Regions from separate parts of the Paenibacillus sp. B2(2019) genome, predicted to be linked through region 2. Evidence: riboswitches for the same ligand, from Rfam matches in the RefSeq annotation. Region 2 holds a riboswitch; each other region holds the start of a gene.
What was found. A riboswitch is a leader RNA that binds a small molecule or an ion and turns the genes downstream of it on or off. The one in region 2 is predicted to bind cyclic di-AMP.

Region 1 (9,890 bases), on a different contig from region 2:
TATTGTGCGTTCTATTAGCGGCATTCACCGTGGCAGATATCATCTTTATTTTCCTCAGGATAAGTTGAGAAATGCGCTTACGCGATTGCCTGCTTCTATTGCAGAGATTTTTGCAAAATAATACAAGAAAATATGGGATTTATGACAAGAAGAGTAGAAATATAAGATATAACGGATAGCTTGAAACTTATATTGTCTTATATTTAAAAAAGAACAAGGAGTGAGGGTTAAAATGTTTCTGTTTGACACACATACGCATCTGGATGCACCTCAATTCGACGAGGATCGCGAAGAAGTTATCGCTCGTGCTGTAGAAGCAGGAGTTAGCAAGATGATTAATATCGGATTTAATCGGGAGACGATTCCCTCAACGATGAAGCTGGCGGAATCTTATGATTATATTTATGCGGCAGTGGGTTGGCATCCTCAGGATGCAATTGATATGAAAGAAGGAGATCTCGATTGGATCGCTTCTCTATGCAGTCATAAAAAAGTAGTGGCTATTGGTGAAATCGGACTGGATTATTACTGGGATACTTCTCCCAAGGATGTGCAACATGAAGTTTTTCGCAAGCAAATTGGACTAGCCCGTGAACTAAATATGCCGATTTGTATTCATGATCGTGATGCCCATGAGGATGTTGTACGGATTTTACGGGAGGAAAAAGCAAATGAGGTTGGAGGCGTGATGCACTCGTTCTCAGGAAGCTGGGAAACAGCTAAAATGTGCTTGAATCTTGGTTTTCATTTATCCTTTGGAGGACCCATTACGTTCAAAAATGCAAGAGTGCCAAAAGAAGTGCTTGCGCAGACCCCACTAGACCGATTATTGATCGAAACCGATGCTCCATATTTGACTCCACACCCCTTCCGCGGGAAGCGAAATGAGAGCGCTCATGTGAAGCTTGTAGCAGAGGCAGCAGCTGAAATTAAAGGGTTAACATGGGAAGAATTGGCTAAAATAACGTATGCGAACGCACTGGAACGATTTGGGATTGAGTGAAAACGGGAGCAAAACAGGCGAAAAATAGAGAATGGCCGATATATTAAACTTTTTTAATATAAAAACGGCTGAATATTACAATATTTTAACCATATTTTTGCGTAAACGTGGTTGAATCGTCCTTTACAACATGCATCAAAACAGGATATCATCTTTTCAGTGATGTGAGCTGTGTTATAGTGACAGCCATTGATTCATGGATCGTCTCGCTGAGTCTCCGTATGGAGAACGGGGGAACCAATATTGACCTGCCGCATGCCTGTATTTTAAATACGGTTTAGACGTGCCGTAGGACAGTATTTGATTTCTTCACGTGGTCTTTGGGGTGAATTTAAGGGCAACCGCCATGAGCGGGTGACCTGAAATAGGGCGTCTCTCTTTCGTCCGAACCCGACAGCTAACCCCGTAAGCGCAAGTAAGAGAGGCAACCTCGTGCACAAGCATTCTCTATTCTGATATTGGAGAAGCCACGAAAGAGTCCTCAGTTGAACTCTTTTTAGGCTTTTTTATTTTTGAATAAATAGAATGTTGCCCACATACTGTTATATAACAGGGGTGGGAGTAGCTGTGCCGAGCAGGCGATCCATGAGCAGGAGACGCTAAGTTATTACGTGCGTGTCCTGTGACAATCTCAAATAGTTTCGTCAAAGGAATTCAGTCCTCATGATATACAATTGACGACGGGGCTATGTAAGGAGGATGGAGAGAATGGGCGTATTCCAACCAGAAGTATCCCATGATTCGCAGTCATCCAGCAGGTCTTTCGCATTACGGTGGGAGCAAGTAAATACTCGCGTACTTTTACTTGCAGGCGTGATTTCAGTCGCTATCGCGCTACTTATTCTGCTGTACGTACACGGTCAAAGTAACAAACAATTATTTTTAGTAATAGACGGGCAAACACAGACGCTTGAAACGCGGGAAGCGCTTCTTGGTGATGTGTTGGAGAAAGAGCAAATTTCGCTGCAGCCGCATGATGAACTATCTTTAGGACTGAGTGATGAAATAAAAGACGGTGACCGTGTCGTTATCAATCGTGCGCAGAAAATTAGTCTTACTGCGGATGGAGCAACAAAAACGTTATATACGACCGAAGACACAATTGGTAAAGCAATTGAGAAAATGGGCATTACCCTAGAAGGTCATGATAAGATTTTCCCTTCGTTAGACACCACCATTTCTGCAAACATGGAGGTTAAGATTGTTCGCATCAACAAACAGACTGTACAGCGAACAACTAACTTACCCTTCAGAGTCATTAAGACAGCAGACCCCTCCCTTACTGTGGGAACAGTTAGAGTGGCACAGGCAGGCAAACCAGGCGTCATGATTCAGCATATTGAAAAGATCTACCAAGACGGAGAACTGGCCTCTATGCGCATGATTGGTAAGGAAGTACAAACGGTAACGAAAGATAAGATTATTGCCGTTGGTACCAAAGCACTTCCTAAGCCGGCTGTAGCTAAGACTACAACAACTTCCAAATCAAACACCACTTCAAAAACGGCTAAGGTTAGCGCCAAGACTAATAACGTCACAAGCAAGGCTGGCGTAGACTTTGAGTACAAGAAGATGATTAAGAACGTCTCCATGACAGCTTATTCATCAGAAGAGCCAGGTATTGGTACCAAAACTGCCTCCGGAACACGCGTAACGGAAGGTCGTACAATTGCGGTAGACCCGAATGTAATCCCTATTGGCTGGTGGGTATATATCGAGGGGCTTGGATTCCGCCGAGCAGAAGATACTGGCGGTGCCATTAAAGGCAATAAAGTAGATGTCTATTACGATTCACTGAGCCATGTCCGTAATTTCGGTCGTAAATCACGTACCGTTTATGTGATTGGACCTGTGAAGCCGGAGTTAAACTAGGCTGAAGCTTTTGCAAATTATTCTTTGATAAGCTATAGTGATGATAACCGTTAAGGAACGCCAGATGATCATTTCGTTGATCGCAGAGCAACCGCTCATCACTTATACATTCTTTAACCAAAAGAAGAGGAGCGAAACCTCTTCTTTTTTGCTTTTTTTGGAAGGAGTCAAGAGATATGATTAAGGAATTAATTGTCGTTGAAGGTAAGAGTGATACCGTCGCTGTTAAACGCGCTGTAGAAGCAGATACGATCGAAACAGGGGGCTCGGCTGTAGACCGGACCGTAATTGCGAAGATCGCGCTTGCTATGGAGCGTAGAGGAGTGATTATCCTTACTGACCCGGATCACGCGGGTGAACGAATTCGTAAGATTGTGTCCGCAAAGGTGCCGGGCTGTAAGCATGCCTTCATTCCGGAGAAGGACGCAACCCGCAAGGGAGATATTGGTGTGGAGAACGCTTCTCCAGAGGCGATTCGTCATGCGCTGCGGAATGTACATACCTCTTTTGAAGGTGCACCTGCTTTAATTGGACTTGATGATCTAATGGCCGCTGGAATGCTTGTACATCCTCGGGCAGCTGAAAGACGTATGGCACTTGGTAATTTGCTTGGAATCGGATATTGTAATGGCAAGCAGCTGTACAAGCGGCTGGCGATGTTTGGAATTACGCGGGAGGAATTTGCCGGAGCTCTCGCCCAAATTGATCAGGGGGGCATTACTTCATGAGTGGTAGAGAGGAAATTTCGACTCCAAAACGGACGAAAGAAATTATTCAACGTTATGGATTCAAGTTCAAGAAGAGCTTAGGACAGAATTTTTTGATTGATCAAAATATATTGGACAAGATTGTTGACGCTGCTGGGCTAGATAGCGAATCAGGGGCATTGGAAATCGGTCCTGGGATTGGTGCCCTGACGGAGCGTTTGGCGCTAACCGCTGGTGCGGTGACCGCTGTGGAGATCGACCGTAGGCTGATTCCTATTTTAAGGGACGTACTTTCCCCTTATCCGCATGTTAAGGTTCGTAATGATGATGTTCTGAATGTAAATCTGCAGGAGCTGTTCAAAGAAGATTTTGCATCCGTGAACAAGGTAAGCGTAGTTGCCAATCTGCCGTATTATGTAACTACTCCGATTCTGATGAAGCTGCTCGAAGAGAAGCTTCCGCTTGATAACATCGTTGTAATGATTCAGAAAGAGGTTGCGGAGCGTATGGCCGCTTCTCCGGGAGGAAAGGAATACGGGAGCCTTAGCATTGCCGTGCAGTACTACAGCGAGCCTGAGCTCGTCTGCATTGTGCCGCGTACGGTGTTCATTCCTCAACCTAATGTGGAGTCCGCTGTAATCCGTCTAAAGGTAAGAGAGCGTCCACCGGTAGAAGTTGAGAGTGAGAAGCACTTCTTTGAGGTCGTCCAAGCTTCTTTCACACAGCGTCGCAAGACGATTGCTAACAATCTCAAGGCTCGTTACTTCCCTGAAGAGGGACGTGAGCGTCTGGAGGCTTTACTCGCAGAAGCTGGTATTGAACCAACCCGTCGTGGAGAAACGTTAAGTCTAGAAGAATACGCCCGATTGAGCGGTGTTCTGTTAGCTGCTGGAATTGAATAAGCTAAAAACATAGCTAGTTATGAACCAACTGAGGCCTTTGCCCATACGATGGGGTAGAGGTGGTGGTTGTAATGAATTTAGGAGACTTGGTCGTTCGTAAATCTTATGGCGGAGATTTGACTTTTCGTGTAGATCATATTGTGCAGGACAGAGCCGTCATTAAAGGCACAGATTTCCGTCTGTTGGCGGATTCTCCTCTGAATGACTTGGTTCAAGTGCCTCCTACCCGAATTACGGAACGAGGACAGCAGGCACAGATTAAAGCGAATGAATCACTGACACAGCTGCGGAAAGACCGACAGGAGCAAAGTCAGCGGAGCGGGAGCGCTCTATCAGAAGGAGCATGGGCTCCATCGCCCAAGGAAGCTGCTTATTTTGAAGTACCGGGGAAAGTACTGCATCTGGATGGCGATCCAGCGTATTTGAATAAGAGCCTTAGCTTATACGAGCAATTGCGAATCCCTGCTGAAGGTCATCATGTTCATGAGTCCGCAATGGCTGACACTTTATACCGACTGCTGCCCCGCGTGCGTCCAGATATTGTGGTGATTACCGGTCATGACGGGGTGCTGAAGCAACAGCATACTTACGATCTTCACAGTCTGAGCAGCTATAAAAATTCGCAAAACTTCGTAGCTGCTATTAGGGTAGCTAGGGATTATGAGCGAAATTTTGATGCGTTGACGATTGTTGCAGGTGCTTGTCAGTCACATTTTGAGGCACTGCTGGGGGCAGGGGCGAACTTCGCCAGTTCTCCTGGACGGATATTGATCCATGCCTTAGACCCAGTTTATGTAGCGGCAAAATCGTCGTTCACGCCCATTAGGGATACGGTGAATCTGAGTGAGGTTTTGAACAACACCATTAGTGGTAATCAGGGAATCGGCGGTATTGAGACCCGTGGCAGCTTCCGTATTGGGATGCCGCGTCTGCAGAACCTGTCAGCACTAAAAGTGACACCTTCCGCAATTTAATCGACAGGCACTGGTCTATTTTCAAAGCTAATAGGTAATTTGGAGTGGCCGAATAAAGTAACGCGAAGAAAGGTTGAGCGATGAGCTTAACCCTTTTTTTATATAAGAAAGTATAAGTTTCACGCTATACATTATCCTTATATTCTCGCATAAACGCTAATCGTCCTTATAGGGACGCCAAAGGCGATTATGCTTGTGTGAAATGGTAGTTATCTTTAAAGATCGACAATGTTATTTTTCTTGCTTTGTGGTAAACCTATTACAGATAACAAGGCTATTAGTTCGCCTCTGATTCTCCGCAAAAAAATTCCGTTGACAACCAAATATTCATCATCTATAATTATTTATTTGCTTTGACAAACACCTGGGGAAGTTGTATAATGGACAAGAAAAGAGGTGGTCGTCAGGCAATGGCTAATAACGCGCTGTTGGAAATCAAACGCAGTCTCGAAGCTCACGTCGGTCATAAGATCACGTTGCGTGCAAACGGAGGTCGTCGTAAAACCGTAGAACGCACCGGTGTCCTGGAAGAAACGTACCCTTCTGTATTTATTGTCAAACTGGATCAGGAGCAGCAAACATTCAAGCGAGTCTCCTATAGCTATGCCGATATCCTTACTGAATCTGTGGAAATCACAGTATGTGAAGACGATGGGCAGATGCGGATTATGTATATTAAAGCTTAATGTTTCACGGGCAGCTTCCTTTGGAGGCTGTTTTTTATTTGTATCAGAAACGGTTGTCCTTCATAAAGGACGACCGTTTCTTTTTTGGCGGTTAATATTCAGTGAATGATCCTTGTTCTAAGCAAGCATACTAATCGAGCAATCGGTTTATCATTTTCTTTCATAAGGGAGGAATTTCGTAATGAGCCGCAGAAAACGAGGCATGATGTCGGAAGAACTAAAGACAGAGTTAGCCAAGGAGCTTGGTTTTTACGAAACTGTGGAACGTGAAGGCTGGGGAGGAATACGGGCGAAGGATGCAGGTAATATGGTAAAAAGAGCGATTCAGCTCGCTGAAGAGGCTGCCCGGAAATCTTAATCTTTAGCGTGTGAACAATTATTTAACGAAAAAGGGTGCGTCCAACTGGCGACACCCTTTTATTATTGGACTTCATTAGAAGTTTTTCATATAATATGTTAAGTTGTTTTTACGGGAAAAGCTGAAGGTGGGTGAACGCCTTGAAAATGTATGAGAAGGCACCAGCTAAAATTAATTTGATGCTGGATGTGCTGCACAAGCGTGCTGACGGTTTTCATGAGGTGGAAATGATTATGACCATGGTAGATCTAGCAGACCGTTTAGAGCTGTCTGAGCTGCCAAGGGATACTATTATAATATCAAGTCAAGCGGGTTATATTCCCCTAGATGAGAAGAACCTGGCCTTTCAAGCGGCTAGGCTTATTAAAGAGCGTTATAACGTGAAGAGTGGTGTACATATCCATCTGGATAAAAGAATACCTGTGGCAGCTGGCCTGGCTGGCGGCAGCAGTGATGCAGCGGCTACCCTACGTGGCCTGAACCGACTGTGGCGCCTAGGTATACCTGCGCAGGAGCTGCAGGAGCTTGGCGCTGAGCTTGGCTCAGATGTGCCTTTCTGCGTTACAGGTGGCACTGCCTTGGCAACAGGTCGTGGCGAGAAGCTGACGCCGATTAAGAATCCTCCGCAATGCTGGGTAGTATTGGCTAAGCCACCTATCAATGTATCGACTGCGGAAGTATACGGACGTGTGCGGAGCAATAATATAGCTGTTCATCCTTCGGCTCGAAAGATGCAGGACGCGATCGAAGCTGGAGATTTTGGGGGCGTGTGTAATCATCTGGGCAATGTGCTTGAGGACGTTACCCTAAAGCTGCATCCAGAGGTCCAGCAGCTCAAAGAGGCGATGGTTAAGCTCGGAGCAGACGGAGTGTTAATGTCCGGCAGCGGTCCTACAGTGTTCGGTTTAGTGTCCAAGCAGTCTAAAGTAGCAAGAATTTATAATGGACTGCGAGGGTTCTGCAAGGAAGTCTATGCAGTGAGATCACTCAATTAGTATGCTTCTCTTGTGTAAACCCGTACAAAAGTGATATATTTTTCATAAAATATTCGGTTTTGGCGAGGAGCATTCCGTGAAGAAATTAAAAAGAAGCCAACGTTTGGTAGACATGACTCAGTTTTTACTTGAGCGGCCACATGACCTACTGCCGCTGTCTATATTTGCCGATCGGTATGGAGCGGCTAAGTCCTCCATCAGTGAAGATTTGGCGATCATAAAAGAAGTATTTGAAGGTGAGGGTATTGGAGAGCTTCAGACCTTAGCCGGTGCAGCAGGTGGAGTACGTTATATTCCTGTGATGCCTAAAGAAATGGCGCTCTCTTTTGTTAAACGTTTATGTGTGCAGCTGGAACAGACAGATCGGATATTGCCTGGTGGTTATTTGTATATGTCGGACCTGCTTGGACTGCCATCTTTGATGGAGCAAGCAGGGAAGATCATCGCAACGGCCTTTTATGGATCGGAAATCGATGTGGTGATGACAGTAGAAACTAAAGGGATTCCGCTAGCCTATGCAACGGCAGCACAGCTCGGCTTGCCAGTAGTGCTGGTACGACGTGATCATCAGGTTACAGAAGGCTCAGCAGTAAGCATTAATTATGTATCTGGATCACATAAGAGCATACATACCATGTCTCTTTCTAGACGAGCACTCAAGGAGAAATCACGGGTACTCATTGTAGATGACTTCATGAAGGCAGGCGGGACCGTTCGAGGGATGGTTGATTTACTCGGTGAGTTCAATGCCGAAGTTGCTGGAGTGGGTGTGTTGGTCGAATCAGGTGCAGTAGAGACGGAAGAGCGTCTGTTGCATGACTATGTTTCTTTAGTGAAACTAAGCGAGGTAGACTCGAAAGAGCGGCGGATTTCCGCGCATCCGGGTAACTACTTTTCCTCTTGATAGATTGGCGTTTCTTTGTTTTCAAAAAGCGTGGAAATTGTCGAAAACGTAAGGGATATTAAGAAAATCACCCGATGCGTGTCGAAAACAACAGATCCTAAAAAATATATTTCTTTTTTAGGTATTTTATGGAATCAAAAAGAAGGAATTCGCTTTGCTGTGTGGAATTATACACCAAGTCTCTGATGGAAAAAGGTGGTGAACACACACATGCAAATTACGGATGTCAGACTCCGCCGCGTTAACTCTGAGGGGAGAATGAAAGCAATCGCATCCATTACAATCGATAACGAGTTTGTTGTTCATGACATTCGCGTCATCGATGGTAATAACGGGATGTTTGTTGCAATGCCCAGCAAGCGTACACCGGATGGCGAATTCCGCGATATCGCTCACCCGATCTCTTCGGGAACACGCGAGAAGATTCAATCCGCGGTTCTGGCCGAGTACGATCGCGCCGCTACTGAAGAAGAAGAAGAAGTTATTGAAGAGGGAGCTTAGGCTGCCTCGGAAGACGGCTACCTTTTGGGTGGCGTAGGATCCGCCGTTTTTGATAAGATCATACCGAATATACTTCATGACTTAAGCAGCTTGATCTTGCAAGAAAAGCTAGCGCTAGTGAAGGATTTGACGACATCTTCGAAAGGCAGCGATAAATGCTTTTCTAACATGGGGTTTATAGAAAAGAGAACCATGACTTCATGGTTCTCTTTTCTTTTTGCCCGGAATGAGATATATTCAGTAGTGAGTTCAAGAGTAGGAGGTTGGCATTCTTGAAAAGAATGGCTGTAGTTCTTGCCGCAGGTCAAGGCAAGCGAATGAAATCTAAATTATATAAGGTGCTGCACCCCGTTTGCGGTAAGCCAATGGTAGGGCACGTGCTTGATACAGTAGAAGCGACCGGATGCCAGCGCACCGTTGTTGTTGTTGGGCATGGCGCAGAGAAGGTTAAGGCCTATGTAGGGCAAAGTGCGGAATACGTGCTGCAGGAAACTCAGCTCGGTACTGGTCACGCTGTCAAACAAGCTAAGGATTTGCTCGGTGGTGAAGAAGGAACGACGATTGTTGCTTATGGTGACACTCCGCTTATTACATCGGAGACGCTGATAGGATTGATGGCTCTGCATGAGGAGCGTCAGGCGGCAGCGACTGTATTAACCGCAGTAATGGATGATCCATCTGGATTAGGACGGATTATACGTAGTGAAGATGGCGGCTTAATGAAGATCGTAGAACAGAAAGATTGTAATGCCGAACAGGCAGCTATTCATGAAATCAACACAGGAATTTATTGCTTTGATAACATCAAGTTATTTTCGGCTTTAGAGAAGGTTACTAACAGCAATAATCAACAGGAATATTATTTGACAGATGTTATCAGTATTCTGCGTGAGCAAGGTGATCTTGTTCTAGCATTCCAGACTGAGGATGCTAACGAGTCTATTGGTGTTAATGACCGTTTAGCTTTATCTGATGCGGAAGGTATTAT
Region 2 (9,890 bases):
ATATCCAAAGGTAAAGGTAAGCGATCAAATCGTCTACTTGGCACGTCTGCGCGGGATGTCGGCTAGTGATGCAGATAAGAGCCTTCGCTACTGGCTCGATCGGTTTGAGGTTCCGGATTATTACAATAAGAAGATTGAAGAGCTCTCCAAAGGGAATCAGCAGAAAATGGGCTTTATCGCCGCAGTCGTTCATAAGCCGCAAATTCTCATCCTTGATGAAGCCTTCAGTGGCTTGGACCCTGTTAACGTGGAACTACTGAAAGATACGGTAAAAGAATTACGTGATCAAGGAACGAGTATCTTATTCTCTACTCACCGGATGGAGCATGTTGAAGAGCTTTGCCGTAATATTACGATTTTGGATCGTTCCAATACTGTCGTGCAGGGCGATATTCGTACGATTAAGAGTGGGTATCCTCGTGAACAAGTATTGTTGCGTACGGATAACGAAGTGACCGGTCTAGAATCAATTGCAGGTGTAACAGCAGTACAGCGACAGGAGCGAGGTTATCTGTTGTCCATCAGTGAGATCGGCGCAGCACAACGTATCCTACAGCAGGCGATGGCACAGGGTGAAGTGGAGCATTTTGAAATTAAGGAACCAACATTAAATCAAATCTTTATCAGAGCGGTGGGTGAATCTCATGAATAAGATGGGGACAATTATTGGCTTTACCTTTAAAAATAAAGTAAGAACGAAATCATTCATGATTACTACATTAATTCTAGTGTTGCTGCTCAGCATTGGGATGAATCTTCCGTACATCATCGATCAGTTTAAGGGTGATTCTAAAACAAACGCAGAGACTCAAATTGCTGTGATCGCGGAAGAGAGAAATCAGGCTGCAGAGTTGTTGAAGGCATATACTTCACCTGAAGGAATGCCGCAGGCAAAAGTTGTGCAATATACTTCTGCCGACGATGCGGAGCTAAAGAAAGCTTTAGATGAAGGGACTGTAGAGGGGTACGTTACTTTTGCAGAACCTACTGGCGAAGGACTTCCACCCGTTACTTATCATAGTGAAAATGGTGAATTGAAGGGCGATGTGCAAATCTATCTCCAAAATGCCCTTCAGCAGGCCAACACCCAGTTCATCGTTGGCGACAAGCTGACGCAGGAGCAGATTGCTGCTATGTCAACACCGGTACAGATAGCTACTCAGCAGCTCAACCCTGATGGGACTGCGGGAGATAAAGATGCGTCGCAGGAATCCGCTCCACCTATTAATTACGTCATTGTATACGCCATGCTTATGCTGTTCTTCATGTCTATCATGATGACCGGTAATATGATCGCAGCTGAGATTACTTCAGAGAAGAGCTCGCGGATCATGGAGATTCTGATTACAAGTGCCTCACCTTTAGCGCAAATGTTCGGTAAAGTTATCGGTGTCTTCTTAGTAGGACTATTACAAATTGGCGTCATTATCGCAGCGGTAGTTGTCAATCTTAAGCTTCCGCATAATGCAACGATTTTGAAAGATTTAGACCTGGATTTAGGCCAGCTTAATATTAACTTGTTGCTTTATGGAATTGTTCTTTATGTACTAGGTTATTTCCTCTATGCCTTGATGTATGCAGCTGTAGGTTCGATTGTCAGCCGTACAGAGGATCTTGGCCAAGCGGTTATGCCGATTATGATGTTAGGCTTCGTAGCATTCTATGTTCCACTGTTCAGTATCTCTAATGCGGATACTCTGCTGGTTAAGGTAGCGAGTTATGTGCCTTTCACCTCTCCATTGACCATGCTGCTCCGAATTGGTGTTGGTGAAGTAGCGATCTGGCAAGTTATTGTATCATTAGCCATCCTGCTTGTTACCACGTTCATCTTTGGCTGGTTGGCTGCCAAGATCTATCGCACAGGCGTATTGATGTACGGCAAACGTCCAAGTATTAAAGAGATCAGAAAAGCGATGAAGGCTTACAAGATCTAAGTGGCTTCATATGAACTTTTAAGGAGTGGTAATCATGACTAAAAGTGAACAATACAATATGATGCTTTTAATGAGTTCGGTATCTCTGGCTACGGTTAGTAGAATGCTCTCGATCAATGGGTCCACTTTAATGGATTTCACTCAGGGTGTAATGACTGGGATTGCCATGGTGGGGATGATTGCGGGATTGTGGATGTACGGAAAGGCTCGTAAGAGTAAAGCGTAATAGTAGGAAATAAGGAAGCCGCGGCAGATGCCGTGGCTTTTTCTTTTTTGTGTACATATCGTAAAAGTTATTTGGAAGATAGTTGCGGACTCCAGGGCTCCTGAGTCCAATATATCCTCCGTACACTCAAATGTCGTTTCCTTTTGAGGGATTAGACAACGGATAGATTACCACTAGGCAGCAAATCCTCTTGAGCAGTCAGTTGCTCCCGCACACGCCTAAGCAGCGCTTTTAGCACAGGAACACTCTTTTGCAGGATGATGCTTATTTGAGGTAAAGATAGCTTTAGGCCATACCACATCGTTTTTATAAGTTGTTCCTCCCAAGGCAATGCCTTGGCAGACAGAAGGGACCGGCGTGCGTAATAATCGGCGCATTGTCGGATACAAGAGCGGTAAGCTTCGATAGAGAATAGCTGGCTGTCGAAGCTTTTTTGACAGAATATTTTATGAAGCTCTTTAAAAGTACGGATAGTAATCTTCTCGGCTTCTGCTGATTGTTGTAACAACATGGAACTGAGCATATAGATATCATTCGTACACTTTTGAACACACTCTGCAAATATAGTTCTACGGGGGGATTCGGCAGGTAAGGGGTCAGGCATGATAAACACGATCCTTTCAGAATTGTTTATGGGATGAACCTATAATATAGAAAAGTAAGAAATGGATTTGTTGATAAGCTCGGCGGTATCAGGTTCTGGATAACTATGTTTTTGAAGCGCAACACTGGATGGTTTATAATATAGCCGCCCTCCTTTGGAATCTCTCCCACCAGCGACAGCTCTGTACAGACGACCTTGCTCAATGTGCCCTGCCAAGGATTTACCCTGCAGCTTGGCTTTTAAATCCTGTAAAGCACCTTGCACTAGCTCAAACTGAGTCTGATCCCACTCTGAACCATGGGTACGTACTTTATCTATCGCTTCCTCTAGCCGGCAATGGTATATCATTCTGAGAAAAGAACTCCATTTAATAAGATCGAAAGTTTTGGTATTGGCAGAGATAAGACATGCCCCCCAGCTGCTACCTCCTTTACAAGTAAGTTTCAGGATGCCATAACGGCTGCCTTGATCAGCCTCCATTCCATAGTGAATAGGTTCAGGTGAATCAAAGACGAATACTTCTATGCGAGATAGTCTTCGCTGGTCCATGACAGGTTTCTCCTCCTTAGGTTTCCAAAAGCTTAAGATCTACATGGTGAATGACGTTAGCCTTCTCTATACAGGCGAGCATTTCAGCTTCATTCTCACAGACTGCGGCATGCTCCAGCCATAGTCCGAATTTCTGTTTGCGTATAACGGATAAATGTAAGGGGAAGGTGCTGCGGGATCTCATTACGTACCAACCGACAGCAACATCTTTCCACGGTTCCTTAAAAGCGGTGAGCCACGGAAAACGTTGGTGTGCTGACCAATCCTGCAGCTGTTGCTTTTCTCGGATACTTTTATATATTTCGTATATAATTGTTCGGTCCATACAGTATTCACAGGTAGATGGGCTGCTGAAATGGCGAAGTGATTCAATCTGCTTCTGACCAAAAGCATAGCCGACAATAGTTCTGTGATGATCCTCTTCGAACCACAACGCTCCAAAGCAAACATAATTTAGACTTATCGGCTCAAGTAGCCCTTGCTGAGTTCCCCAATAATAGTGTTTCATTCCTTTCACCCCGTCCAGCATGCTATCACCCTATAGATTCAGGTAACGCAAAAACCGCAGCAAGAGGAGGACCTCTGCTGCGGTTTTGGAATACAGGTATACACACACCTGTGCCAAAGCGTGGCGGATCAAGGGTCTCTCTCTTTACGCTTACGAGGTTAGCTGTCGGATTCGGACGGTGAGAGTCGCCCTACCTATGTGAGACTTGGACAGTCTCCTTCGGATTCACCCCAAGTAGGCCATGTGGCCTGATGGTTCCCCCGTTCCCTGCAAATACAGGAACTCAGCGTTGAATGTATTTTGTGAAATAGATTCAACCCGAATCATACTCTTTTCAAGGTGTTTCTGTAAAAACAGAAAGTGTTCTTTTGAGCGCGATTTAAACCAAATCCTGCCTACTACGACGGAAAAGGGAACCAAATAGGTATTTATTGCGAGTTATCGGGCTTCTTCCTCGCTTAATCTCGACTTCTTGTTTTCTTACCTATAAAGGCGATTTTTTGAGATTTCTACATTTGTGGTGAATAAAATCACATGGTATGCCCGCTTTTCGCTAATGGATTAAAACTCGAGTAAACAAGAGATATAGAGAGATTGGATATCAAGTAAGCGCTATCCAATACGAAAATAGTTTTTAATTTGCATTATTTTGGCATCAATCAGGTTTTACAATTCTTCCTGCATAAGGGTATGATTACTCCTGTTTCAACAACAATCGAATATTTGATCCGCTTAATTTCCGATAAGGAAAGCGGGGGAACCAACAATCGGCAGACGATGTGAGAGTCGGAAGCCGGTTATGGGGTGAATCCTGTAGAAGGTGCGAGTGAGCTCGCATCTATACAGGTAGGGCGACTCTCACCGCCCGAATCCGACAGCTAACCTCGTAAGCGTATGGAGAGAGGATGAGTGCAATGTGACCGCTAGCGAGCCACAGAGGAGAATCCTTTGTGGCTTTTTGCTGTGCTTTTTTAAGCAAAGCATTTATGGAAAACCTCACGAAGAGGTCGTTATATTCATCATTAGCGGTAGCTTTTCTTTCAAGATCAGGGTGATCAAGCTCTGATCTTACAAGCAAAGCATTTGAGGAGAATAAGAGATGACAGATCAGAATGAATATGTACTGGTATGTGCGCCAACGAAGGCAGGCGAACATTTTATTAAGCTTCTAAAATTCAGAGGCATTAAGATGGCCGGATTGACCAACAACTTGCCTGAGAAGGCCCTACTCGAAGAGATGGGGATTGAACAAGTCGTTCTAGTTGATACCCGCCATCAGAATACTTGGTTTCGCCCGCCGTTCCCGGTAGGACGGGTATATCTGTTCGAGAGCAGCTTTACGTTATGCTGCCGCTACATTCAGATGTGCCGCACCTGGACGACACAGCCGATTTTTGTAATCACAAGCTCAATAAATCCTAGATTGGTCTATAAAAGACTTGGTGCAAGTTATGTAATCTATTCTCACAGTGGTGATGCTGATTTTCTAATCGATAAATCACCTCATCAAGGATAAAAGAAGGAGTGCGGGAGATATGATGGATCTGTATATGGTGGCTTCGTTAGCTGTAATTTACGGGTTGTTTTATGGATTTATGCGCTGGTGCGCAGGTGTAGTTGAGGATACAGGGAGGGATAAGTTGTGATTCTAGTAATCGCTGTTACCCTACTTTTGTTTGTATATCTGGTTTACGCATTGATTCATCCGGAGAAATTTTAAGGAGGGGCATTCATGGGCATTTTGCAAATAGTTGCTGTAATCGTAATTCTTATCTTGCTGGTTAAGCCGATGGGCACGTATTTATATTATGTATTTTCTAATGAACCGAACCGTACGGATCGATGGTTTGGAGGCATGGAAAAAGGAATTTATAAGCTGATCGGCCTGAAAAAACGGGACGGAATGTCTTGGAAGAAGTATGCGCTCAGCTTTGTGTTAACAAATATCGTATTGGTTACTTTCAGTTACATTGTTCTTAGATTGCAGCGGGGATTGCCGTTAAACCCGAATGGAATTACGGATATGGAACAGACGCTTTCATTCAATACAGTGATCAGCTTTATGACCAATACGAACCTGCAGCATTATAGCGGGGAGACGGGGCTTTCGTATTTTTCACAAATGGCTGTCATCACGATGATGATGTTCACATCTGCAGCGAGCGGATTTTCTGTTGCGGTTGCCTTTGTCAGAGGAATCACGGGACGGAAATCAGTCGGGAACTTCTTCGAGGATTTCGTCAAAGCACATATTCGTGTGTTCATTCCGCTAGCTTTGTTAGTTTCATTGGTGCTGGTAGGACTACATGTGCCACAAACGCTCAAGCCATCACTTGAAGTCACTACACTAGAGGGCCAAACACAACAAATTGCTATCGGTCCAGTAGCTTCTTTAGAATCGATCAAACATCTGGGCACGAATGGTGGCGGCTTCTTCGGGGCCAATTCATCCCATCCTTTTGAGAACCCTAATCCACTTACGAACGTTCTGGAGATTCTCTCTATGTGGATGCTGCCAGCTTCGCTCCCTTATATGTACGGATTGTTTGCCAAGAACAAACGTCAGGGCTGGGTAATTTTTACCGCAATGATGACCTTGTTTGTTCTGCTATTAAGCCTAAACTTCTATGCTGAATCAAAAGGTAATCCGGCGATCAATGCACTAGGAATCGAATCTTCACAAGGTAGCATGGAAGGTAAAGAGGTGCGCTTCGGCATACCGCAGTCTTCCTTGTTTACTTCAGTAACAACCGCAGCTACGACAGGTAGTGTTAACAATATGCATGATACGCTGACGCCGCTGGGAGGCATTACGCCTCTTGCACTGATGATGCTCAACAATGTCTTCGGTGGTAAAGGTGTCGGACTGATCAATATGCTGATGTATGCGATTCTGGGTGTCTTCCTGTGCGGTCTGATGGTCGGCAGGACACCGGAGTTCCTCGGACGGAAGATAGAGGCCAAGGAGATGAAGCTGATTGCCATTGCGATCCTTGTGCATCCGTTCATTATCCTTGTGCCAACTGCAGCTGCGTTCCTGACCGATTTGGGGCAAGGGGCGATTACGAACACTGGATTCCATGGACTCAGCCAAGTGTTATATGAATATGTCTCTTCTGCCGCGAACAATGGCTCAGGATTTGAAGGACTTGCGGACAACACAACCTTCTGGAATGTTACAACCGGGATTGTCATGCTGCTAGGTCGTTATGTTTCTATTATCGCAATGTTGGCGGTAGCAGGTTCTTTGCTTCAGAAGAAGCCGGTTCCTGAGACGATTGGCACGTTCCGCACAGACAATGGACTGTTTACGGGAATTCTGATTGGTACAGTAGTGATTATCGGTGCGTTGACGTTCCTGCCGGTCATTGTACTCGGCCCCATTGCAGAATATCTAACCTTACGGTAGGAAGAGGGAGAATAAGATGAGTACTGTAAAAAGAAAAAAGCTGCTGACGGGACCCATACTCCTAAGCGCTGTAAAGGATAGCTTTATAAAGCTTAACCCAGTAACGCTAATCAAAAATCCAGTCATGTTCGTGGTAGAGGTCGGTACGATCATTGTACTCCTCATGGTGCTGGCTCCTGGATATTTTAATGCTGAGCAATCGATAGGATTCAATATCACAGTGTTGTTCATTCTGCTATTTACAGTGCTGTTTGCGAACTTCGCTGAAGCACTGGCGGAAGGCCGCGGTAAAGCCCAAGCTGATTCGCTTAAGAAAACGAAACAAGATATCACTGCCAACAAACTGGTTGGAGGGTCGGTGAAAACAGTATCCTCCTCCGAACTGCGTAAAGGGGATATCGTCATCGTCAGTCAGGGTGAACTCATCCCTGGTGACGGTGAAGTGATTGAAGGGCTGGCTTCCGTAGATGAATCAGCGATTACAGGTGAATCTGCACCTGTAATCAAGGAAGCTGGTGGGGACTTTGGTTCCGTTACAGGCGGCACGCGGGTCGTCAGTGATGAGATCAAAGTCAGAATTACTAGTGATCCTGGTGAGTCGTTTCTAGATCGGATGATTTCCCTCGTTGAAGGGGCGAAACGTCAGAAGACACCTAATGAAATCGCGCTAAATACGCTTTTGATCAGTCTGACGCTGATTTTCTTGATTGTAGTAGTGACCTTGCGGCCGATTGCAACTTATCTAGGTGTTGATCTTGATATTCCCGTCATGATCGCCTTGTTGGTCTGTCTGATTCCGACAACAATCGGGGGGCTACTCTCCGCAATCGGAATAGCGGGTATGGACCGGGTGACCCAGTTTAATGTACTCGCCATGTCGGGTAAGGCAGTTGAGGCTGCCGGCGATATTAATACGATGATCCTAGATAAGACCGGTACGATTACCTTTGGGAACCGGATGGCGAGTGAATTTGTACCAGTCGGAAATGAATCCGAAGCGGAGCTTACGGCATGGGCGGCCATCAGTTCCCTAAAGGATGAGACGCCTGAGGGACGTTCTGTAATTGAGCTGGCCAAAAAGCTGGAACGCAGCTATGACAGCAAGCTTGCTGAAGGTGGCGAATTCGTAGAGTTTAAGGCCGAAACTCGGATGAGTGGTATTGACCTGCAAGATGGACGCTGCGTACGCAAAGGTGCGGTAGACTCCGTGAAGAAATGGGTACAGTCGAAAGGCGGTGTCATTCCCGCGAACCTCGACAGTAATTCTGATGCCATCGCCCGGATGGGGGGGACCCCGTTAGCGGTTGCGGTAGACAATCGGATCTATGGACTTATTTACTTGAAGGATACCGTAAAGCCAGGCATGAAAGAGCGGTTTGATGAGCTGCGGAAAATGGGGATCAAGACCATCATGTGTACGGGTGACAATCCGCTGACCGCAGCTACGATTGCCCGTGAAGCGGGGGTAGATGATTTCATCGCTGAAAGTACACCTGAGGATAAAATAGCAGTCATTCGCCGCGAACAGAACGAGGGTAAGCTGGTTGCCATGACTGGGGATGGTACAAATGATGCCCCTGCCCTTGCACAAGCTGATGTGGGCTTAGCCATGAATAGCGGCACTACAGCTGCTAAGGAAGCAGCAAATATGGTCGATTTGGACTCTGACCCTTCGAAGATTATAGAGGTCGTAGCGATTGGTAAACAGCTGCTGATGACGCGGGGCGCGTTAACAACCTTTAGTATCGCGAATGATATCGCGAAGTATTTCGCTATTATTCCGGCGATGTTCATGCTCGCCATTCCTGAAATGGAAGCCCTGAATGTAATGGGACTAGGCTCGCCAAGCTCGGCTATAATATCCGCCTTAATATTTAATGCGATTATTATTCCGCTGCTCATCCCACTGGCTATGAAGGGTGTGTCGTATAAAGCTATGAGTTCTACGAAGCTGCTTGGACGCAATATATTTATCTATGGGCTAGGCGGAGTGGTTGTTCCATTTGCTGGCATCAAGCTCATTGATATGATCGTAAGTGTATGGATTTAACGACGTGTTGACTAATCATTGAAAGGGTGAGAGCATCGTGAATAACGGAAACTCCATGGAGGACACTGAAGAGCAGTTATCATCATCGAAAGGTGCTTATTTCTTTATTATTGTGCGACTAAGTTTAGTATTTATTGTTCTCTGCGGAGTGATCTATCCTCTGACAACTACAGCGCTTGCCCAGGTTCTAATGCCGTCGCAGGCGAACGGCAGCTTGCTTAAGAATGATGCTGGAGTAGTTGTAGGCTCGGAACTCATCGGGCAGAACTTTACGAATCCAGCTTTATTTCATGGTCGTGTGTCTAGTATTGAGTATAAAGCAGAAGCTTCAGGTTCCAATAACTACGCTCCATCCAATCCGGATATGCTGCAGCGGACAAAGGATTTCATTACGCAGTGGAAGCTCGATAATCCGGATGTGCCCGTGAACAAATTGCCAGTTGATTTGGTCACCAACTCGGGTTCGGGGCTTGATCCGCATATCACACCAGCTTCAGCTATGGTGCAGATTCCTCGGATTAGCAATTTAACCGGTATTCCTGCGACACAGCTGGAAGAGCTCGTAAATAAGCATACCGAGGGTCGTGACTTAGGGTTGTTTGGTGAAGAA
Region 3 (9,890 bases), on a different contig from region 2:
GTTACTTCATCTAGTTCCATACGTATTGGCATGGCTTATATACATCTTTATCGTGCGCCTGTTCCTTCTATATATGCAGTTTGGTTATACCAGCGGCACGGGGATGTTCTCCTCCTTATTCATTTGCTTGAAGTCACTGATTCCGGCAATAGGAATTTCAATCGTACTTGGTGCAGCAGGCCTGATCCTTTTGCTAGTGTGCGGAATAACGGGTATCTTCTGTCCTGGCCTACCAGCACTTCTTATTCGTCAACTTTCATCACTGCCCTCAACACTCTTCAAAATGTGGGGAATTTCAGCTCAATATCATCTATGGCAAAGTAAAGCATTTCCACAATAATTTGAAGCATTACAGAACATAATATAAGAGTCCCGGTTCCTGAATCAGGAGCTGGGACTCTTTCGCGTTATAGACAAATTATGAGGATTTGCAAAATCGTAAAGACTTTGTTACAATAAGTCCTGTTCCATTGGTAACAAGTTTGTAATCATTTGAAACGATTTCTACATAACTTCATGTATTTGTTGTAGTCATGTCGATAAGTCACTATCTGGTGCATAAAACGCCGAATTCCTTGCACCGGGAAGTGGGGGAACCATATTTTGGGTGAATTGATCTCGCTTTGCAGTGATCATAGGGGAACCTTCTACCGAATCCTTAAGCTAACCTCACAGGCATTGGAAGGGGTACAATTTTTTTGAAGAATTTAAGAAAAGCATGCGTCGCTGCGGCGCTAGGACTTGTGATGGCGTTCTCTATTGGTGGAGGAAGTGCCTTTGCAGATTCTAAGATGGACAGTGTTATTTCAAAGACAATTGGAGTTGCCTATAAAACCGGAGGCACTAGCACTGCCGGGTTTGACTGTTCTGGATTTACTACGTATGTATTCAAGAAGGTGGGTCTTTCTTTGCCCCGTACTTCAAAAGCTCAATATAATGTCGGAACTCCTGTAGCCAAAAGCAAATTGCGTTCAGGTGACCTAGTTTTCTTTAACACATTGGGCAACGGCGTATCCCATGTCGGCATTTATGTTGGAAACGGAAAATTCGCACAATCATCATCTTCATATGGCGTGACCATCACTTCACTTAGCCAGTCCTACTGGGCCAATCGCTACGTTGGTGCTAAAAGAGTAATGAGTACTTCCTCATATCAAGCTATAGCCTACGATTAATACTTCGCCACAACTATAACCTCACAATTACATTATATAGACCTGGGTTTGATTATTGACTTAATCGAATCCAGGTTTTCTTTTGCCTTATTATATTCTTTACACCTCTAGAACGGACTTTAAACACTTTTATTTGATAAAAATTTCAATAAATATAAAAATTAGTTTAATATTATCGCTTACATATGCATTTTGTCTTTAAAAAAACGAATTTTTCTGCATGATTATGTTAAAAACGATTGCCAAGCGGCACTCTGTTTGTTACAATAACTGCAGTAAGATTTTAGTAACATTTTTGTAATCATTAAGTTGTTATTTACAAAGGTTTTGTCATGTATTGATTACAAGCTATTCCTAATCAACAGTATCAGCCGAGTTTCCTAACTATTAGGAAAACGGGGGAACCAACTTTGGGTGAATTGACCTCCATTTTTAGAGGGGTCATAGGGGACCTTCAACCGAACCCTTAAGCTAACCTCGTAGGCATCCGGAAGGGGTATAAACTTTTGAAGAAGAAGCTAGCAGCAGCAGTACTTAGCTTTTCCATTATTTTCACCATCGGAGCAGGAAGCGCTTTCGCGGATTCCAAAATGGATAAAGTGATCGACAAGACCATCGGAACTAAGTACGTATCCGGCGGCATCTCCACAAATGGATTTGATTGCTCCGGATTTACAATGTATGTATTTGATAAAATTGGTATAAACCTACCACACCAATCAGGTTCCCAGTATCAAATGGGTACTGCTATCTCCCAAGATGATTTAAGATCTGGAGATCTTGTATTCTTCAATACAAGTGGTAAGGGTGTCTCCCATGTCGGTATTTATGTCGGTGAAGGCAAGTTTGCACACGCATCTACCTCACGCGGTGTAACAATTAGCTCCCTGAGTGATAGCTACTACGTGAAACGCTACATCGGTGCTAAACGAATTATGAGCACGGATGCTTATCATTCTGTTGCTTCTGAGACAGAAGATAATGATGATGTTCAATAAGTAAATCGTACATAGGCTCTTTTCCAAGATGTTGATTCTTGGGGAAGAGCTTGTTTTTTGTCTTATTTAGTATTTACCCCTCTCAGAATTTGTAAAACAATAATCCTCATAAATTTCTGAGTCGACCATGCCTCTTTTTGTATATAATTAGTTACAAGCATAAACGCCTTCGATGTCCTTATAAGGACCATAAGTATTTTAAGCTAGAAATATAAGACATTTTAAGTCCCCCCGTGAAAGGAGGTCCTTGACCTTATGATAAATCCCTCTGTTACTTTTCATGTAGCGCCTATGGAGACCAGTCACGCGGAAGAGATTTGCAACTGGGATTACACTGCCCCTTATAATATTTACGGCTGGATGCCGTGGGAGCAAATGCAGGCTCTTGGAATCGAGTTCGGTGACCCGCAGCTACGGAATGAGCAATATGTCTCCATATTAAATGGGCAAGGGATTTTGTGTGGATTCGCGCAGTTGTTTCCAATGGAAGGTGTTGTTCGCTTGGGGATTGGTATGCGCCCTGATCTATGCGGTCAAGGTCTAGGAAAAATATTCATGGATGCAATCGTGCAAGCAGCCTTGCTTCGTTATCCTGAGCGTGAGATTGATCTAGAGGTATTGACCTGGAACCAGCGGGCGATCCGAACTTACCAAAAGTGTGGATTTACGATTACCGATACGTATGAACGCCTAACCCCCACAGGAAACAAACCTTTTTATTGCATGGTCTATGATAAATAATATTAAATTCCATATTTTTCAATGATTTGATGGTATTATCGTTCATTTTTTTGTCACAAACCCTATGATAACGCTTCACCTTGAGCTATAATGTAGGGAGCAGCTTACATAGAAGGGACGAACTGGGATGCAGAAATGGATCATGAGCGGTTTGTTTTTTGCCGCCTGTGCCTTTGCGGTAGTACTTATGTTTACACTTCCAGGTAAAGAAGAGGTAGCTGAACAGAATAAGCCGACGATGCCGGAAGTCCAATTGGATGCGGCAAAGGCCGAAGCAACCGTGAAAGCCAGCTGTATCACCTGTCACGGCGATCAGCTTCAAGGTGGAGTTGGACCCAGTCTTCAAAATGAAGGCGGTCAGCATGATGCTGAAGAAATCTACAGTATCGTCACTAAAGGACGAGGTCAAATGCCTTCCTTTAAAGAAAAGCTAGCCCCTGAGGAGATTGCAAACGTCGCCCTCTGGCTCTCAGAGAAAAAGTAACAGTAACTACTACCTAAGCAACTAAAAACGCCCGTGCCAGAAGATAGTTCACTATCTGCGCACGGGCGTTTATTTATGAGTTTAGGTGACACTAACGATTTTTCTCAAAGGCTTCATTAAATTCATGTGCCTCTCGAATATCTAGAGCTGTAATACCGTCTTCCTCATTTGATTTCAGTCGTAAAGTCACTATCTTATAATCAATCGTAATATGTGGATGGTGATCAAAGGCTTCTGAAATGGTGGCTACTTCATCAACGAAAGCAATACCCTTCATATATTGGCTGAACATATATTTTCGCACCATGGTATTCTCTTCCAGCTTCCAACCTTCCAGCTTGCTGATCTGCTCACGCAGTTCTTCTTCGGTAAATAACAATTCGTTTCCTCCCTTACTAAAAATTGCAGTAAAATCCGCAGGTCCCTTTACTCGTCTTATTCGTTAAACAAAACATCCCTTAGCTTCTGAGGTCCAAGGGATGTGCCAGGATAAAGGCAATATTTTCGATTAAATGTATTCAAGAATCCCAGCGATTATAACTCGGCTACACCAATTTTAACACGGGCTACTAACTACGGGCAAATTACGCCCCGCCGCCGCCTCTTCTTAAATCAAAACAACAGAGGCTAAATCCTCTTCTCCGACTAAAATATTAATGCGGTGAGTGTCCTTATCGTAGATGATAACGCCGCTCCCCACCTCAATCATAGGTTCATTACCTAGCGCGAAGAAAAGATCCTCAGCCAGTGCCTCCCATACCTCCATCTTGGATTCCTGCGGCAATTCTTGCCACTCTTCCGGATCCATTTCAAAAAATAAGTACCCATCGGAAATTCTTCCGACAGCCTCAGTCAAATCCGTTAGGATTTCACCGTAATCTCTACCATGCTTTACACCCACATGTATCACTCCGTTTTCTCCACAGATGAATAATTACTTACCTTATCCATTATAGCCGAAAAAATGACTTCACAAAAAACGGAATGATGTCGATAAATAAGAATATACGTTATTCGGTTTCGAACAGAGTGCCTTGCCGCTGTTTCAAGGATGATATACGCGGCTTTGTCGGAACACATCTTATAATCTCATGGACGAGGTGCATAATGGAAATTTCAACAATACTTGGTTTAATTTTTGGTCTAGTTGCAGTTATTTGGGGTATGATCCTCAAGCACGCTCCTCTTCACGCTTTAGCCACACCTGCTGCTTACGTTATTATCTTAGTGGGTACGGCAGCTTCCATCTTTATGGCCTTTCCGTTCTCGGAGGTCAAGAAGATTCCAAGTCTGTTTAAAATGATTTTTGTCAAAAAGAAATTAATCAGTAAACCCGAATTAATTACTATGTTCATGGAGTGGGCTTCTATTACACGGCGTGAAGGTCTGCTGGCTCTTGAGTCGAAAGTCGATGAAATAGAAGATAACTTCCTCAGAAATGGCATGCGGATGATTATTGATGGAAATGATCAGGATTTTGTCCGCGATGTTCTCATGGAGGACATCCACGCCACAGAGGATAGACATAAAGCAGGCGCACTCATTTTCTCACAAGCAGGTATGTATGCTCCTACACTTGGCGTACTCGGGGCCGTTATCGGACTTATCGCCGCTCTGGCTGATATGAGTGATATGAACAAATTGGCTGCAGCAATCGGGGCTGCCTTCATCGCAACACTACTCGGTATCTTTACAGGTTACGTATTATGGCATCCTATCGCCAATAAGCTAAAACGACTTTCCAAACGTGAAATTGAAGTTCGAATGATGATGGTCGAAGGTCTTTTGTCCATACAATCCGGTGTATCCACTATTGCCATCAATCAGAAGCTTGCTGTCTTCCTGACACCTTCGGAACGAGCTAAGTTAAATGATGAGAAGGAGAGTGGATCGGGTGAGCAAAAAGACTAGACGACACGAAGAGCATGAAGAACACGCCGATGAATCGTGGCTACTGCCTTATTCTGATCTTATGACCCTTCTGGTAGCCTTGTTCATCGTAATGTATTCTATGAGTGCAACGGATGCCAAAAAATTCGAAGAGATGAGTCAAGCCTTCAGTTCTGCTCTTAATGGCGGTACAGGTGTTCTTGAAGAGCGGGCGGCAATGCCATCTAAGAGTCAAGAGGATTTAGGAAAAAATGATCAAATGGATAAATCAGTAACCAAGAAAAATGAACAAACAGAAATGGCTAAGCTGCGGCAAAAGGAACAAGAGGATTTAGAGAAGCTTAAGAAGCAGTTTGATCAATATATCAGCAAGAACGGCCTTACCGATCTACTCAGCACTAAGCTCAATCAATCCCAACTTATGATTACGATAAGTGATAACGCGTTGTTCGCATCCGGACAGGCAGTAGTTAAAGATGATTCTCGGCAATTAGCAAAGTCCATCTCAACCATGCTGCAGCAATTCCCGGATTATGATGTAGTCGTGCAAGGACATACCGATAATATCCCTATCTCTAATAGCGACTATTCTTCCAACTGGGACCTGAGCGCCGATCGCGCCCTTCAGTTCATGAAGATCTTGCTAACAAATACGAACCTGAATCCACGGAAATTTAGTGCGATTGGATACGGGGAATACCACCCCATTTCTGAAAATACAACAGCTGTTGGACGAAGTAAGAACCGCCGGGTTGAAGTATCCATTATTCGTAAATATCAAGAAACCAAAGAGTTCTCAGGCATTGCTCCTTCCGATGAATAATGGTTATCCTATTACAAGCATAAAGAGCTGTCCCAAGGTCTTAGACCGATGGAACAGCTCTTTTTTGATACATTGTATTCAAATCTAGGCTCTTCTAGGTTATAGAAGTTCGTAGTTCAGTGTAGCTCCAAGTTCTTGCTTCTCTTCAGCAGACAGCTCACGCCATTCTCCTGTTTGTAATGCCCCTAGACGAATATTCATAATCCGAATGCGTTGAAGCTTTCTAACCTCGTAGCCAAAAGCGCTGCACATACGGCGGATCTGACGATTCTTACCCTCCGTCAAAATAATACGGAATACACGCTCTGTAATACGAGTGACCTCACAAGGTAGCGTCTTCTCACCTAATATCTTTACGCCGCTGGACATGCCGGTAATAAATGATGGCGTAATCGGTCTGTCTACAGTAACAACATACTCTTTTTCATGCCGACCTTCGGACCGTAAAATCTTGTTAACGATGTCCCCATCGTTGGTAAGCAAAATCAATCCTTCTGAATCCTTATCGAGTCGCCCAATCGGGAAGATTCGCTCATGATGACCTACAAAATCAACAATATTCCCCTTAATATGCTGCTCTGTAGTTGAAGTGATACCCACTGGCTTGTTTAACGCAATGTAAACCGTCTGGCTTGATGTTTCAAGCGCAACACCATCTATTCTCACATCATCGCCTGGAACGGCCTGACTGCCAAGCACAGCAGGTTGTCCGTTGATCGTAACTCTACCACCTTCCACCAGCTTATCTGCTTCACGGCGTGAACAGTACCCTGTCTCACTGATGAATTTATTAATTCTCACGTTGTCCTTCACTCCGTTCATCCTTAATATTAAGCCAAGGGGTATCCGTACCAGCTGCAGGCAGCTTGATCATAACAGTTGTCCCTTGACCCACTTCACTTTGTATTTCCAAATGACCCTTATGAGCCTGAATAATACGTTGGCTAATCATTAGCCCTAAGCCTGTTCCCGACTCCTTATTGGTGAAGAAGGGCTCACCCAGCTTAGGCAGCATATCCTTAGGAATTCCTTCGCCTTGATCTGAAATAAGAATGAAGACAGAATCCAAGGTATTTCTTAACTCCATTGAAATCACACCACCATCAGGCATAGCCTCAATAGCATTTTTGACGATGTTAATAAACACCTGCTTTAGCTGGTTCACTTCACAATGTACGGTGGATGGATATTCAGAGAATGTCGCACTAAACTGAATCCCAAACAAATGAGCTTGACTGTCTAATAGAGAAACCACATCACCAAGGATATCCCGCACATCTTTTTCCTGAAAATGAACAGCTTGAGGCTTGGCCAAAATCAAAAATTCACTTACGATCAGATTAATCCGCTCGAGCTCGGACAACATCAGTTCAATATGGAGGGGGACCAAAATCTGCTTTTCTTGTTGAAGCTGCAGAAATCCTTTTAGCGTCGTAAGAGGATTACGAATCTCATGAGCTACTCCCGCGGCTAATTGACCAACTGTAGTCAGCTTCTCAGAGCGTCTAAGCAGTTCCTCCATTCGGTTACGTTCCGTCATATCACGTGAGACGTGAATAAAGGAATGTGGATACCCGTCTTCATCACGAATCACTGAGGTACTAACACTAACTTCAACAATTGTTCCATCACGTTTAAGTCTTACCGTTTCAATTGGTGGTAGAACCGCACCACTCTTTAACGCATCAAGCCGCTCTTCCTCCTGCTTAAGCGCTGTCGCAGGCACAAGGTAAGGCTTATTCCCTAGCACCTCTTTGGCACTCCATCCATACAGTTCTTCGAAGGCTCTGTTCGTACTAGTAATTCGGCCGTCCATATCGATAGTATGTATCGCATCAGAGGTTCCATTAATGACCGATTCCAAATGCTCCTTAACTGCTCGGTTCTCTTCCAGTGTCTGTTTGAGTCGATTAGTGCGCTGCATGAGATGAGCCGTCATAGCGTTGATTCGTAGTGCCAGTTGCCCTAACTCATCCCGGCTAGTTACCTTAAGTGGAGGCTCGAATTTCCCTTTGGCTACATCGTTCACTTTGGCAAGTATCGCCTGAATAGGACGAGTAACAAATCCAGACAGTATGTAACTGCATAACAAGAATAATGTAAGTAATAACAGTGAAGTTGTCAGATTATTAATTAATTGTTCATGAACCACAGATGAAATCACGGAGTAATCCAAAACGACACCAATCACATAAGCTTTCAGTCCAGGAGATTGGATAGGGATGAAGCTTTTGAGCACTCTTTTTCCAAGCACTTTCGTCTCCAGTGTAACCGGCTTCTGCTTCTCCTGAGCCAATAGAATCGCTGTTCTATCCTGCTCCACATTACCATAAGTATAGGTGCCGTACTTAATGGGACGGTTACCAAGATTCTTATTCAATGTGTCAGTTCCGTCAGCCTTCATACTTGCTGAACCAAATGTTACTGGGTTAAATCCTGTGAGTTCTAAGATCCCTGGATTAGCTTCTTTAGTCTGCGCTGCGATTTGATCGGGATTGGTAATCTTGACATAGTCGCTGGCTGCAGTATTGAGAATAACAGGATTTATGATGTAGTTGCTCTCTTCATCATGGTAATATCCCCATTTTTCAATGAAATCAAGATTGTAGGTTGAATAATCAAAAGGGCCTGACCAAAAATGGTCCATGGCCTGCCCCTGACCCACGGATACCTCCTGATTATCGAACAACTCCAAAAAGGCCAGATACCAGTACCCCCAGTCCTTTGTGGACACCCCAATATCACTAGGTAGCGAAGACCTCGCTATTACAATATCGTTATCAGTCTTTACCAGAATTGAAATATTAGACACGCCCACCTTGGAAGTTAGGGCCTTAAGTTCTTCATTCGTCACATTCCTATAGTCGGGGTCCAGCTCTTCGGAGGCAAAGATAGCCGCCATCCTTAAATTATGCGCAATTTGATATTCTACATAGTTAGAGCTATAGTTACTTTGTTCTACAGAAACGGCCATTTGCATAGCGGTTAGTTGCATATTATTAATGCTTTCATTCCGTAGATTATTTTGGGCGGCATAAAGGTTAAATGTCAGGTTCAGTGCTAAAATTAGCAACACCGCCCCAAAAATAATAGCAGATAGTTTTGTCTTTATGGACAAACTGTTTGTTCACCTCTTATCCACTGGTAAATCCTTGCGGGGCCTACAATAAACATCATACCTTTTGCCCTCACATTTGAAAAGACATTTCAATGTAGCGTTCCAATTCAAGAATATTGAAATTCAAAAGGTCTTTCTCTACAATATACAAGTATAAATGCCTTCGGCGTCCTTATACGGACGGGAAGCGTTTAAGCGCGAAATATAAGGACAAAGTATAGCGTGAAACTTATACTTTCTTATATTTTAAGAAACCATCCACAGCTTATGCACATATAAACATTTTATTATAAAACGATGTGTACAAAAATGTGCATAAGTAGGCGGTTATCCACAGAGTTATGCACATTTTGTTAAGAACGAATATTTGTTCGTTGTACAATGGTTACAGAAGAAGGGAAGATGATCTTGAATATTAAAGCCAATGAATCGCCAGAAGATATACAAGCGGTTCATGAATATTGGATGAGGCAGGCGATCGCAGAAGCACGTAAAGCTGAGGCATTAGGTGAGGTTCCTATTGGTGCTGTCATTGTTCGACATGGTGAAATTATAGGACGTGGATACAATTTACGAGAAACGACAATGGATTCGACAGCCCATGCAGAGATGGTAGCCATTCGTGAGGCCAGCAATGTCATGAATTCTTGGCGTCTGCTGG

Region 1: linked by a shared signal. The riboswitch ahead of PAENI_RS00240 (resuscitation-promoting factor) and the one ahead of PAENI_RS05790 (hypothetical protein) in region 2 are both predicted to bind cyclic di-AMP.
Region 3: linked by a shared signal. The riboswitch ahead of PAENI_RS29515 (C40 family peptidase) and the one ahead of PAENI_RS05790 (hypothetical protein) in region 2 are both predicted to bind cyclic di-AMP.

What each region holds. Positions count from the first base shown of each region.
Region 1 covers NZ_VTZR01000001.1:40,808-50,697, reverse strand. The annotation lists gene PAENI_RS00250 (HD domain-containing protein) at 1-121, shown strand, start outside; gene PAENI_RS00245 (TatD family hydrolase) at 233-1,003, shown strand; cyclic di-AMP (ydaO/yuaA leader) riboswitch at 1,201-1,430, shown strand; gene PAENI_RS00240 (resuscitation-promoting factor) at 1,712-2,875, shown strand; gene rnmV (ribonuclease M5) at 3,052-3,603, shown strand; gene rsmA (16S rRNA (adenine(1518)-N(6)/adenine(1519)-N(6))-dimethyltransferase RsmA) at 3,600-4,484, shown strand; gene yabG (sporulation peptidase YabG) at 4,556-5,458, shown strand; gene veg (biofilm formation stimulator Veg) at 5,869-6,144, shown strand; gene PAENI_RS00215 (small, acid-soluble spore protein, alpha/beta type) at 6,326-6,502, shown strand; gene ispE (4-(cytidine 5'-diphospho)-2-C-methyl-D-erythritol kinase) at 6,643-7,497, shown strand; gene purR (pur operon repressor) at 7,574-8,401, shown strand; gene spoVG (septation regulator SpoVG) at 8,612-8,902, shown strand; gene glmU (bifunctional UDP-N-acetylglucosamine diphosphorylase/glucosamine-1-phosphate N-acetyltransferase GlmU) at 9,175-9,890, shown strand, end outside.
Region 2 covers NZ_VTZR01000003.1:41,468-51,357, forward strand. The annotation lists gene PAENI_RS05760 (ABC transporter ATP-binding protein) at 1-652, shown strand, start outside; gene PAENI_RS05765 (ABC transporter permease) at 645-1,934, shown strand; gene PAENI_RS05770 (hypothetical protein) at 1,969-2,160, shown strand; gene PAENI_RS05775 (hypothetical protein) at 2,312-2,671, opposite strand; gene PAENI_RS05780 (hypothetical protein) at 2,804-3,313, opposite strand; gene PAENI_RS05785 (hypothetical protein) at 3,330-3,821, opposite strand; cyclic di-AMP (ydaO/yuaA leader) riboswitch at 3,955-4,120, opposite strand; cyclic di-AMP (ydaO/yuaA leader) riboswitch at 4,541-4,730, shown strand; gene PAENI_RS05790 (hypothetical protein) at 4,921-5,337, shown strand; gene kdpF (K(+)-transporting ATPase subunit F) at 5,464-5,541, shown strand; gene kdpA (potassium-transporting ATPase subunit KdpA) at 5,554-7,230, shown strand; gene kdpB (potassium-transporting ATPase subunit KdpB) at 7,247-9,280, shown strand; gene kdpC (potassium-transporting ATPase subunit KdpC) at 9,336-9,890, shown strand, end outside.
Region 3 covers NZ_VTZR01000029.1:24,809-34,698, forward strand. The annotation lists gene PAENI_RS29505 (hypothetical protein) at 1-340, shown strand, start outside; cyclic di-AMP (ydaO/yuaA leader) riboswitch at 555-693, shown strand; gene PAENI_RS29510 (C40 family peptidase) at 747-1,175, shown strand; cyclic di-AMP (ydaO/yuaA leader) riboswitch at 1,535-1,676, shown strand; gene PAENI_RS29515 (C40 family peptidase) at 1,682-2,173, shown strand; gene PAENI_RS29520 (GNAT family N-acetyltransferase) at 2,429-2,914, shown strand; gene PAENI_RS29525 (c-type cytochrome) at 3,042-3,398, shown strand; gene PAENI_RS29530 (4a-hydroxytetrahydrobiopterin dehydratase) at 3,490-3,777, opposite strand; gene PAENI_RS29535 (hypothetical protein) at 4,006-4,299, opposite strand; gene motA (flagellar motor stator protein MotA) at 4,506-5,309, shown strand; gene motB (flagellar motor protein MotB) at 5,293-6,111, shown strand; gene rluF (23S rRNA pseudouridine(2604) synthase RluF) at 6,211-6,912, opposite strand; gene PAENI_RS29555 (sensor histidine kinase) at 6,902-9,229, opposite strand; gene tadA (tRNA adenosine(34) deaminase TadA) at 9,632-9,890, shown strand, end outside.